DNA from 4 places in the Sporosarcina sp. FA15 genome. Region 4 is predicted to be linked to each of the others. Evidence: riboswitches for the same ligand, from Rfam matches in the RefSeq annotation. Region 4 holds a riboswitch; each other region holds the start of a gene.

What was found. A riboswitch is a leader RNA that binds a small molecule or an ion and turns the genes downstream of it on or off. The one in region 4 is predicted to bind S-adenosylmethionine.
Region 1: linked by a shared signal. The riboswitch ahead of metK (methionine adenosyltransferase) and the one ahead of ACP8HG_RS19720 (bifunctional homocysteine S-methyltransferase/methylenetetrahydrofolate reductase) in region 4 are both predicted to bind S-adenosylmethionine.
Region 2: linked by a shared signal. The riboswitch ahead of ACP8HG_RS17125 (methionine ABC transporter ATP-binding protein) and the one ahead of ACP8HG_RS19720 (bifunctional homocysteine S-methyltransferase/methylenetetrahydrofolate reductase) in region 4 are both predicted to bind S-adenosylmethionine.
Region 3: linked by a shared signal. The riboswitch ahead of ACP8HG_RS17310 (cyclase family protein) and the one ahead of ACP8HG_RS19720 (bifunctional homocysteine S-methyltransferase/methylenetetrahydrofolate reductase) in region 4 are both predicted to bind S-adenosylmethionine.

Annotation. Positions count from the first base shown of each region.
Region 1 covers NZ_CP188818.1:21,446-24,563, forward strand. The annotation lists gene pckA (phosphoenolpyruvate carboxykinase (ATP)) at 1-1,156, opposite strand, end outside; SAM riboswitch class I at 1,339-1,456, shown strand; gene metK (methionine adenosyltransferase) at 1,646-2,842, shown strand.
Region 2 covers NZ_CP188818.1:3,634,563-3,637,680, reverse strand. The annotation lists gene ACP8HG_RS17135 (NAD(P)-dependent oxidoreductase) at 1-38, opposite strand, end outside; gene ACP8HG_RS17130 (sulfite exporter TauE/SafE family protein) at 70-777, opposite strand; SAM riboswitch class I at 943-1,054, shown strand; gene ACP8HG_RS17125 (methionine ABC transporter ATP-binding protein) at 1,233-2,258, shown strand; gene ACP8HG_RS17120 (methionine ABC transporter permease) at 2,248-2,910, shown strand; gene ACP8HG_RS17115 (MetQ/NlpA family ABC transporter substrate-binding protein) at 3,021-3,118, shown strand, end outside.
Region 3 covers NZ_CP188818.1:3,671,233-3,674,350, reverse strand. The annotation lists gene ACP8HG_RS17315 (5-methyltetrahydropteroyltriglutamate--homocysteine S-methyltransferase) at 1-958, opposite strand, end outside; gene ACP8HG_RS17310 (cyclase family protein) at 1,121-1,858, opposite strand; SAM riboswitch class I at 2,086-2,200, opposite strand; gene ACP8HG_RS17305 (acyl-CoA thioesterase) at 2,397-2,873, opposite strand; gene ACP8HG_RS17300 (hypothetical protein) at 2,977-3,118, shown strand, end outside.
Region 4 covers NZ_CP188818.1:4,143,217-4,146,334, reverse strand. The annotation lists gene metE (5-methyltetrahydropteroyltriglutamate--homocysteine S-methyltransferase) at 1-18, opposite strand, end outside; gene ACP8HG_RS19720 (bifunctional homocysteine S-methyltransferase/methylenetetrahydrofolate reductase) at 64-1,935, opposite strand; SAM riboswitch class I at 2,095-2,203, opposite strand; gene ACP8HG_RS19715 (hypothetical protein) at 2,643-2,840, shown strand; gene ACP8HG_RS19710 (ABC transporter substrate-binding protein) at 3,110-3,118, opposite strand, start outside.

The sequences.
Region 1 (3,118 bases), 500 kb from region 4:
GTGATGTGATACCACGCTCAGTTCCGGCAAGCTTCGAAGTGAACCCGCTTAGGAAGTGATACATTGCTTGTTCTTTTGTTAACTTCGAGATTGGAGGTAGCACGCCAAACGCATCTGCCGTTAAGAATACAATCGTTTTCGGATGACCAGCAACAGAAGGGTCAACGATGTTATCAATTGCTTGGATAGGATAAGCTGCACGCGTGTTTTCAGTTAATGAACCATCATCGTAGTCAGGAATGCGTGTTTCCGGATCGACGACAACGTTTTCTAGTACGGAACCAAAACGAATTGCACCAAAAATTTCAGGTTCTTTTTCTTGTGATAAATTAATACATTTTGCATAGCAACCGCCTTCGATATTGAAGACACCAGTGTCAGACCAGCCATGCTCGTCATCGCCGATTAATTTACGGTTTGCATCTGCCGAAAGTGTTGTTTTACCTGTTCCAGAAAGACCGAAGAATAGGGCAACATCACCGTCTTCACCAACGTTTGCCGAACAGTGCATCGGCATAATTCCATTTTCAGGAAGTAAGTAGTTCATGATTGAGAAGATTGATTTTTTCATTTCGCCAGCGTATTCAGTTCCACCGATAAGAACAATACGTTTTTCCATTGATACGATAATGAATGTCTCTGAATTCGTACCATCGACCACAGGATCAGCTTTAAATGAAGGAGCCGAAACGATTGTAAATTGTGATTCATGTTGTACTAGTTCTTCTTCAGTTGGGCGGATGAACAAGTTGTGAACAAACAGGTTATGCCATGCAAATTCATTCACAACTTGAATGGATAGTCGTGAAGCTGGATCTGCGCCTGCAAAACCTTTGAAGACGAACAGTTCGTCTTTTGTTCTCAAATGAGTAATTACTTTATTATATAATGAATCGAAAATTTCAGAAGAGATTGGACGATTGACGTTGCCCCAATCGATTTTGTCTTTGGAGGACGCTTCCTCAACAATGTATTTGTCCTTAGGTGAACGACCTGTATATTTGCCTGTCTGAGCTGTAACCGCTCCGTCTGATGTCAATTGAGCTTCACCACGTGAAATCGCTTTTTCAACAAGTTGTGGAACTGAAAGTTGAACTTTTACATTTTTCCCAGAAAGAAGTTTGTTGAGGTCATCACTAATTTTCGCAGATATCATAAGTATGTACCGTCCTTTGCATATAGTCCCAATCAATTGGGTGTCATCACATTATTGAATTAGTATAACACATTAAGAATAATAATCTATACTAATTCAAACCTCAAGGATTTATACGCAAAATGGGTAAAAAGATTTGACATGCAACAAGATTTTTCGTAGCATATATAGTTGAACGGATACTCTTATCCCGAGCTGGTGGAGGGGTCAGGCCCTATGAAACCCGGCAACCTGCACAGACGTTTTGTCTGCGCGAAGGTGCCAAACCTGTAGCAAGGCACAGTCCTTGTATGATAAGAGTGAAAGGTGCTTATGAAATCATGCCTTTCCTCATGTATTATTACGTGAGCGAAGGGCTTTTTATATGATATCGCCCTTAATCCTCGTGTATAGAGCTCGCAATGGCTTGTAGTCTTTTCATTTAGAAAAGACTCTACATGGGACATATGAGTACCGTATCAATCTCGTAGGATATAAGGAGGAAATAACATGACAAATCGCCGACTATTTACTTCAGAATCGGTAACTGAAGGACACCCGGACAAAATGTGTGACCAAATTTCGGATGCTATTCTAGATGCTATATTGGCAGAAGATCCAAATGCACGTGTTGCATGTGAAACGACAATTACAACAGGACTTGTCCTCGTTGCAGGAGAAATTACGACGACAACATATGTCGATATCCCGAAAGTTGTGCGTGAAACTGTTAAAGAAATTGGTTATGTACGCGCGAAATACGGATTTGATTGGGAAACATCTGCAGTTTTGACTGCGATCGATGAACAATCAGCCGACATCGCTGCAGGCGTTGACCAGGCACTTGAAGCGCGTGAAGGTTCGATGACAGATGATGAACTTGAAGCAATTGGAGCTGGTGACCAAGGTTTGATGTTCGGTTACGCTTGTAATGAAACACCGGAACTGATGCCGTTACCAATTAGCCTAGCTCATAAATTATCATTCCGACTTGCACAAGTACGCAAAGATGAAACCCTTACGTATCTGCGTCCGGATGGAAAAACACAAGTGACTGTTGAATATGATGAAAACAATAAACCAGTACGCATCGATACAATTGTTATTTCAGCGCAACATCACCCTGAAATAACACTTGAGCAAATTCAGCGTGATATTAAAGAATTCGTCATAAACCCGGTTGTACCAACTGATTTAATCGATGAAGACACGAAGTACTTCATCAACCCAACTGGCCGCTTCGTAATAGGGGGACCTCAAGGAGATGCAGGTCTTACTGGCCGTAAAATCATCGTTGACACGTACGGTGGTTATGCGCGTCATGGCGGCGGTGCGTTTTCTGGGAAAGATGCGACGAAAGTGGACCGCTCGGCTTCATATGCGGCACGTTATGTTGCGAAGAACATTGTCGCTGCAGGACTTGCAGATCGATGTGAAGTGCAACTTGCTTATGCAATCGGTGTTGCACAACCTGTATCGATTTCTATCGATACATTTGGAACAGGCACAGTCGAGGAAAGTAAACTTGTTGAGCTTACGCGTGGACTGTTTGACCTTCGTCCAGCAGGCATCATCAAAATGCTTGATCTGCGCCGCCCAATTTATAAACAAACAGCTGCATACGGTCACTTCGGCCGTACAGACATTGATCTACCGTGGGAACAAACGGATAAAGCTGATGCATTGAAAGAGTTAGCAGGGAAATAATGTAGTGTAAACACTGAAAGGCAGGATTTCCCTGTTTTTTGGTGTTTTTTCTGTTTAGGATGTTTGATTTAGCGGGCGTCATAGAGTGTAGCGAATCTGTCGTACACTCTCATCACAGGAGCTATAAACAAATGATACAATTGTTATAAAGTGAAACCTGATCGGAGAGGAGAGAGCGTCGGGCTATGAGTTTAATAGGTTTGTTACTACTGGTTGGGGTTGTTGCGTTATTTGTGTTAATTGGTTTAGTAATCTTTTTATTTATAAAAAAATAAG
Region 2 (3,118 bases), 510 kb from region 4:
CCCACACGCCCTGTTGCCCCAAACAATGCGATTTTCATAAGAAACATCTCCATTCTATAAATTACTTTCTCATTTTATTAATAAATAAACGCCCGTAAATAGTAAAATACCATATGTGAAGATCCGAAAGGTCTTTTGACTGATATGACGGAATAGTAGTTGTCCTAGATACAATCCAACAAATACTAGCGGCAGTGCCATTCCGATTGAGGTCCAGATACCTTTATTTGTACCAACAAAAAGCACTTGAATGAGTAGACTAACGGAATAGATGAATAAATAAAACGCGAGTGTCGTTGCACGTAATGTTTCTTTTTGCATAGCTGTTCCTGCAAAGTAGAGCAAAAGCGGCGGACCTGGCATGCCAATTCCTGTCGTCAATGTACCGGATAATCCGCCAACAACAAAGTCCCCACGTTTAGTTCTCTTAATTCGAAGGTTCAGGACAAGCAGCAGTGTTAGCAAAAGAAGAACAATGCCTATGCCCGTTTTCAATTTGTTGATATCCGCCGAAATGAACAAAATGATACCAATTGGCAGTCCAGATAAGCTCCCGATTATCAACTTTTTTAATAGGTCTGTATCCACATCTTTACGTATTTTAGCAATAAGTGCGCTCGAAATAACAAGCGACAAAACTAGGTTTATCTGAATGGCCTCCATCGGATTGAAAATCATGAGTAGAAAAGGTGTCGCCATGATCGAAAAACCAAATCCTGTACTTGTCTGTAAAATGGACGCAAAAAGTATAATGCTAATAAATATAAAAATTGTCATTCTCACACCGCTTTCTCTATCACTTTAAGTGTATCAGAATTCTGAAATTGTTTACGACTATTAGTAATCTGAATTATTTTACTTTAGTAAATTCATTGACTTTACCTAATTTGCACACTAGAGTTAGATTCAATTCTTGCAACAATCGAATAGCACTACATCACTTTCTTATCCAGAGAGATCGAGGGACAGGCCCTATGACATCTCGGCAACAGGTTCATGACCAATGAACACTGTGCCAACTCCTACAGACGCGTATGCGTTTGGAAGATGAGAACGAGATGGCTTCTTTTATTAGAATCCTTCTTTTTCTTATCTATTTTAAGAAAAAGAGGGATTTTTTTCGTTCTTACAACTATCTAGCTTCAGCGGCCAGATGCTCGGGGTCACAAGTCATTTTGCTAGTTGCATCCGTTGTCCGCACAGAATTAACGAAGTACTTAGGGGGTCAATACATGATTGAATTTAAAAATGCATCCAAGACGTTCGCCCTTGGGAAGCGTGAGGTACATGCGGTAAAAGATGTTTCTCTTTTCGTTGAAAAAGGTGAAATTTTCGGCATCATCGGTTTTAGCGGCGCTGGAAAAAGCACATTGCTACGGTTAGTAAATATGCTTGAACGCCCGACTTCAGGCTCTGTTTTCATTCGAGACATCGACGTCAGTACATTATCCTCAAAAGATTTACGGACGCAACGTCGCAACATCGGCATGATTTTTCAGAACTTCAACTTGCTGAACTCACGGACAGTTGCAGGAAACATCGCGTATCCTTTGAAACTTGGCGGAATGCAAAAAAAAGCAATTGCGGAACGCGTCGAGGAATTATTGGACTTCGTTGGCCTGGCCGATAAAGCTAAAGATTATCCGGACCAACTATCAGGAGGGCAAAAGCAACGCGTAGGTATAGCCAGAGCACTCGCCACTTCACCAGACATCCTAATCTGTGATGAAGCCACATCTGCACTAGATCCTGATACGACCGCCGATATACTGCGGTTGTTGAAAAAGGTGAATAAGGATTTGGGTATTACAATCCTCCTTATCACACATGAAATGCATGTTATTCAAACAATTTGCGACAAAGTAGCGGTCATGGAAAATGGAGAAGTAATCGAAACAGGTGATGTTTTTGAAACATTTACTGATCCTCAACATTCGACAACACAACGATTCATCCAATCCGTGCAGCAGGATCTACCTTCAGAAAAATTGATTAATGAGTGGCAATCAAAAGGTGGTACCAAGTTATATCGAGTTATTTTCAAAGGAGATATTGCAAGTGATCCTGTTCTTTCAAAAGTTACACGTAAACACGATGTTGATTTCAACATCGTTTACGGTTCAGTTCGAGAATTACAGGAACGATTTTTTGGCAATCTACTTGTTTCATTTGAAGGAGAAACGGATGCTGTAAGCCATGTATTAAAAGAACTTGAATTAATTGTAGACATAGAGGAGGTCCTACAAGATGAACGTTGATTGGCTTACATTTTGGCCCCGGATTGTAGAAGCAACCGGTGAAACACTGATCATGGTAATCGCCACTCTCGTTTTTGGTTCCATTTTTGGAATTGCAATTGGCCTGCTATTATTTGTCACTAGGCAAAATAATATTTTGGAAAACAAACTTGTTTCTCAAATATTAAATATAGTCATTAACATCGTTCGGCCTGTTCCGTTCATCATCTTCTTAGTAGCCATTTCACAACTGACAAGATTAGTTGTCGGGACAACAATCGGAACCGCAGCAGCCATTTTTCCGATGACAATTGTTGCAACATTCGTCATTGCCCGAGTTGTTGAAAATAACTTGGTCAGCATTGATCCTGGCGTTATTGAAGCAGCACAGGCAATGGGTGCAAGCCCTCTTCGGATTATCTTCACGGTTTTGATACCAGAAGCATTGGGTCCACTTATTTTAGGACTTACCTTCGTTTCCGTCAGTCTGATCGATTTCTCGGCAGTTGCCGGAACAGTTGGCGGCGGAGGTCTTGGACATGTCGCGATGACATACGGTTATCAACGGTTCGACGGTAGTGTCATGCTCGTTACGGTCGTCATTTTAATCATCATGGTGCAATTAGCACAATGGCTTGGCAATACACTTTCTAAAAAAATCATGCGTCGGTAATCTGGGAAAAGTGCAAGATGCCTGGAGCTAGACACTGTTCCAGGTCAAAGAATCTTATACTTAATAATCTTTAAAAAATACAATCATTCAACTAAAAGGAGACGAATTAAATGAGGAAATTATGGTTAGTAAGTTTAGCAGTATTAACTGCTATTGTACTCGCTGCTTGCGGCGGGAAAGAAAGCGGAAATAGTGATACAGTCAAAGT
Region 3 (3,118 bases), 470 kb from region 4:
TACGCGCAATGACCGCATCCTTGTCTTCCATTTCTCCATTTTTCGAAGTAACAACACCAAGGACAACCTTCGCTCCGCCGTTTGGCACATGATCCAACGGTTTAAAGTCTCCTGAACGCTCGTCATCATATTCAAGGAAGAAGCCATCCACTTTTTCTTTTGCAAGAAGTGTGGGTGCAATCAGTGCGTAGCTTCCCTCAAACGCCCACGTCGATTGGTAATTTCCACGACATAGGTGTGTTGTTACGAAAAGATCTTCAGGTTTGTCTTCCAAAACGCCATTAATGACGCGTAGTGCCAAGTCGATTAGTTGTTCTCTTGAATAGGCTCCGTCGTTAAACGGGATATTCGGCGCAGAAAGCCCCGCAATATAGACATCATCCAACTGCAAGTAGCGTACACCAGCTTCGTAAAATGCTTTCAAAGCATCTTTGTATGCTTGAATAACATCTTTGGCAAATTCTTCAATGTCAGGGTAAATCGTTTCATCACGAATTCCGATATTAAAGAGCTGATTCGGACTTGGAATCGTTTGTTTCGCAACGGCACGGCCGCCTACGATTTCATTAAACTCAACAAAGTCTTGAATGAATGGATGATTAGGGTCAAACGAAATCTTGCCTGTGTTTCGAACGTTATATCGTTCTGTTTCAATACCATCAAATACGTAGCCAGTCTCTGGCACATACCCTTCAATTCCGTTCAAATGCTCCAAGAAGTCTAAATGCCACCACGTACGTCTAAATTCACCGTCTGTTACAAGTTCCAAGCCAACTTCGATTTGCTTATCAACCACCCGTTTAATTTCCTGTGTTTCTACTTCTCGTAATTGTTGTGCAGTAACTATGCCTTCTTTGAAGTCTTTGCGCGCTTTATGCAAATTATCTGGTCGTAGTAAACTTCCAACGTGATCCGCTCTGAATGGTGCTTTCGTTAGTGTTGTCGATTGATTTGTCATGGTATATTCCTTCTTTCTTTTTTAGAAGTAAATTACGGTTTTATTAGGTCAGGAGTGCAAATGAGCAAATCCTCTTTTTTTCTTATGGCTATTACGCGAATGAGCGGACCTTTTTTCTTTTCTTACGGCGGGAGCGCGAATGAGCGGGCCCTTTTTCTTTTCTTACGGCAGGATCGCGAATGAGCGGACTGGGAATCCCGATGCTTTTTCTGGCTTCGGAACGATGTTAAAAATGACCGCGCCTTTTGAGGGCACTTTATCTAGGTTTGTTAATAGCTCAATTTGGTAGGTATCTTGTTCAAGAACATAATATTCACCTAACAGAGCTTGGTTCTTTTGAAAATCAATGGCTGAATCCGTATCGAAAGTTTCATGACCGACAGCCTTTACTTTTCTTTCATCAAATAAAAACTTCAAAGCAGCAAGGCCCCAACCCGGTATACGGTTATTCCCATCGGCATCTTTATTGCAAAATGCCTCATTATCCGGCCAGCGTTTGCCACAATCTGTGCGTAATGCCACAAATGTACCTGCCTCAATTTGCCCGTGCTGAGCTTCAAACTTCAGAATATCTTCAACAGTTAATGTAAAATCATGGTTTGCATCAGATTCTTTCGATTTATCGATGACCACCAGCGGTAATACCAATTCTTTCAAACCCAATTCATCCAAGTATCTTGTATCACGAACGAAGTGAATTGGTGCATCAATATGTGTGCCGTACTGTCCCGCAAATTTAAAGCTCTGTGCGAAAAATCCATCATCGTGATCAAATAATGTTGTAAACTCTGCTGCATCAAATGCTGAAAAACGGGGTGAGTCAGGCCCGAAAGTATGTGTTAAATCAACCCATTCTTTCTTTTTTAATAAAGCAATTGCATTGATTAATTCATTTGACACAATAATTCTCCCTTCATTTTTTGAAGGTAACTTTAGTCTCCAGAAGTAACAAAAGCGAAGGGCGCCCGCTTAGATGCGTCAGGCATAAGATGAAGATGCGTAGCGGCGTTCTTTGCCGCAGAGCAGCTTTAACTTATGACCCAAGCATCTGGCGCCCGGAGCCTAGACGAAACAAAAAACCTCTTCTAAATTTCAAGAAGAGGTTTTGGCGAATTCGCTATTTGCTCTTCTCATCTCCAAGCAGTAAGCATTACACTTACGCTTCTGGAATTAGCACAGTACTTTTACAAGTCTGTTGCTGAGGTATCATCGGGCCAGTCCCTACACCTCTCTGGATAAGAAAGTTACGTATTTAGTTGTTAATTAGTACAATACAGTCTTCCGAATAGATTGTCAATACACAAAACATTAATTATTTAGATTATACTAGTTTTTACAATGAAACATTTTATGTGAAAAGTAGAAATGGCTTTGAAATGATACGCGGCACAACGGAAAAAAACCCACAACTTGCGTGGGCTTTTCCATAACAAATTATTTAATGTTTCATCTCACTCCGCAATTTCCGATGTTCACGGCGTGCGGGGCCTGTTTCAAATAGACTCTTTTCAGCCTCTGTTTCCGGATAAATGCCCGGCACAGGAGTAGGCTTGTTATTTTCATCCATGGCAACCATCGTTAGGAAGGATTCGGTTGTTAGTTTTGTTTCGCCCGTAAGCAGGTTCATTGAATGGACCGATACAAACACTTCCATCGATGTACGGCCTGTTGACGTGACAATTGCCTCAAGTTCAAGTACATCTCCAACACGCGCCGACGATACAAAATCGACTGAATCGATTGAAGCAGTTACAACCGCTGTTTTTGAATGTTTCATTGCCGTGATATCAGCGATTTCATCTATATACGCGAGAACTTTTCCGCCGAAAATTGTCTGCAGATGATTGGTATCTGGCGGCAGTACTAGCTTCGTCTGGATTGTTCGTGATTGGCCCATTGGTCTTTTTTCTTGCATACGACAAACTCCTTTGTAGTAGAACATATTCAATTTGTGATAAAAGGAAACTTTTCCATCAATCATTCCGTATATATAGTATACACATACTGGGGGAAGATTAATGCTGAAATTTATTGATAAATACTATGAAAAAATCACCTGGTCGATTATATTACTTGGACTTATTTTATTGTTTGTAGCAAATGACTATCTATCACTCGTATTATTTTTATATCTACTTATAAGAGCTTTAAAATCTAGGG
Region 4 (3,118 bases):
ACTTTGTACTTTTACCATTGTATGTTAGCCCCTTTATTTTTTATTGTATTTTTTCAACCTGTTTTAATACACGATACTCTCGGTTTGGACCACCTCCCTTGCTACAATCACGTCCACTTTACCGTGTATATACTCCGTCAAATTCACAGTCATGTCATAGCGCATAAAGGGAGTGATTAAATAGATGCCATGAAAATGCTCCAGCGCCACATCGATCAATTCTTCCGAAACCTCTAAACCTTCTTTCGTAGACTGCTCACGATTACCATCAGATAAAGCCATTCTTGCACGTACTTGATCCGTCAACTTAATGCCTGGTACCTCATTGTGTAGAAATTCGGCGTTTTGCGATGAAGTCAGCGGCATAATTCCGATGTAAATTGGCGTCTCAATATGTTTTGTTGCCTCGTATACTTCAATTATCTTCTCCGTGCTATAGATAGGCTGGGTAATAAAATAGTCGGCTCCCGCTTCTATTTTTTTCTCTAATCTCTCCACAGCACGATCTAAATGACGCACGTTCGGATTAAAGGCCGCTGCCACAGTAAAGGATGTTTTCTGTTGCAATGACTTTCCAGACTTTGAAATGCCCTCATTGAATTGCTTTATGAGTTGAATCAATTCAAAGGATGTCACATCGAAAACGGATGTTGCTCCGGGGAAATCACCAATTTTCGTAGGGTCCCCCGTAATCGCTAGCAATTCAGTAATACCCAGTGTGTGTAATCCCATGAGATGTGACTGTAATCCAATTAGATTGCGATCTCGGCATGTAATATGGACCAAAGGTGTTGCACCAATCTTTTGTTTAACAAGCGAAGCCATTGAAGCATTGCAAATTCTCGGCGTCGCTAGGGAATTATCGGCCAATGTAATGGCATCCACACCTGCATCTTTTAACGCCTGAGCCCCCTCAAAGAACTTGCCCGTGTTTAAATGTTTGGGCGCATCAAGTTCAACAATTATCGAATGTCTTTTTCTCACTGTTTCAAGCAATGTTGGGGGTTGAGATTCCTTCAATTCAGACTCCACAACCTCTGTCTTTACCTCCTTCTTCTTAACAAGCTTTTCTTGAATTGGTTCCCGAATTGTAAGTCCTTTCACTAGGGCCCTAATATGTTCTGGCGTCGTCCCACAACATCCTCCTATTAAACTAACTCCTGCCTTCCGAAAACTCAGTGCGAACTTCTCGAAATATTCAGGCTCATTTTCGTAAAAAAGTTTCCCATCCTTATATCCTGGATAACTAGCATTCGGATACACCGAAAGTAAAGCACGCTTCATCAACGGCACAGTTTCTAGAGACTTCAGCATATGGTGAGGGCCAAGGCGACAGTTAATGCCTACTATATCTGCACCTAAATCCTCCAACTGCTGTAAGGCATCTATGAGCTCTATCCCATTTTGGAGCACCCCCGCCTCATGCATTGAAACATTCGTAATAATCGGGATATCTGTCTCCTCACGTGCAATTTTGAGCACGGTTGTTAATTCATCAAAATCGTAATAAGTTTCTAAAAGTAGGCCGTCCACTCCCTCAAGAAGTAAGCAATATAGTTGTTCCCTAAAACTGCGCTTGATTTCATCCTTTGTTCCAATGGATGTTCGAGATCCATGAATACCCCCTATAGTTCCAAGGACGAACGTATTTTTACCCGCTGCTTTTTTCGCAATTTGAACTGCGGCTTTATTTATCTTTTTTACACTGTCCTCTAACCCATGACGTGCTAACTTGATATAATTCGCACCATACGTATTAGTTTGAATAATATCCGCACCTGCCTCTATATAGGCTTGGTGGATGCGAAGCACTTGATCTGGATGTGTCAAGTTCAGCTCTTCAAAACAAAGATCCACACCGTGTGAATAAAGTAGAGTTCCCATTGCACCATCACCGATCAAAATTCGTTCTTTCATAGTATCTAGTAAATTCACGACTATCACTTGCTCCTTTCACTTTCCCAAAGTCCCGTTCCGGAAACTCTCTTCATCATTCTTCAAAATATGTTACTTAATGGGAAAATTAATTAAAATAAAAAGAGCCTCTTCCTATGTTGAATAAAGGAAGTAGACTCTAAATCTGAATAAGTCTTCTCCTCATCTACCAAGTCGTGTTATCAACTTGCTGGAATTAGCACCATGCCATAAAATGGCGGTTGCTGAGGTGTCATCGGGCCAGTCCCTATACCTCTCTAGATAAGAAAAACTATTAAATTGGATTTGCTTAGTTACGTTATTACAGACTTTACATCATTGTTGGAAAATTAGCAACACCTTTTTGGAAAGTAATTAATTTATTTCACAGATTCAGACTATTGCTTGTCACTTTAAACAACATAGTTGCTAAACAGCCTTTCGCCATCCTTCATTTAAATTCTTACGTCCCTCTTAGCTTAAATAGGTCAATCAAGGTACCAATAAGTCACTTCTGTCAATTGATCCTTTTCCAGAATTGATTGCGTAACCCGCCGCTCTTGCTCCCCCATCCTAAGTGAGCTAAATGCACATAATAATAATATTAATAATGAGTCCATTAACCACTGTCCCCTCTGTAACCCTGCATATAATAAACTATAAGAACAATAACGAACGACCCGTTTACTCAGTTGTTGTTCCCATCAAATTGAAGGGAGGTCATTGACTTGAAAACTTCCTTGGGCATCTGGATTGGTTGGTTAGCAATAATTTTAGCGGCTATAGGGTTCTTTTATGCTCCTTATTGGTTAGGTGGTGGCGCACTCGTTTTAGGCTTAGTCTGTTTAGCTTCTCCACAAAAAGCATTGGCATGGATTTCAATCCTGCTTGGAGCCATCGTATTATTAATCACGATGTTCCAGTAGCCGGATAATTAATGATACTTCAAGGTATGTTTGGGCTCCTACCATACATACCTTTTTTATTTAATTTGTATGCTTACGATTTACTAGTTAGTTTTTTTTGCAGTTCGGCCACATCAGAACACCAAAACGTCGTTTGTGATAAAGTATCCTAAAGAAGACGCAGCTGAACAGTAAATTATGTATAAAAAAACAGCCCAGTGAAGCGAGTAAATATCGCATCATCGGGCTGTTTTCTGTTTTCATCTTTTTATTATTTCATTCCATTTAAATTACTTTTT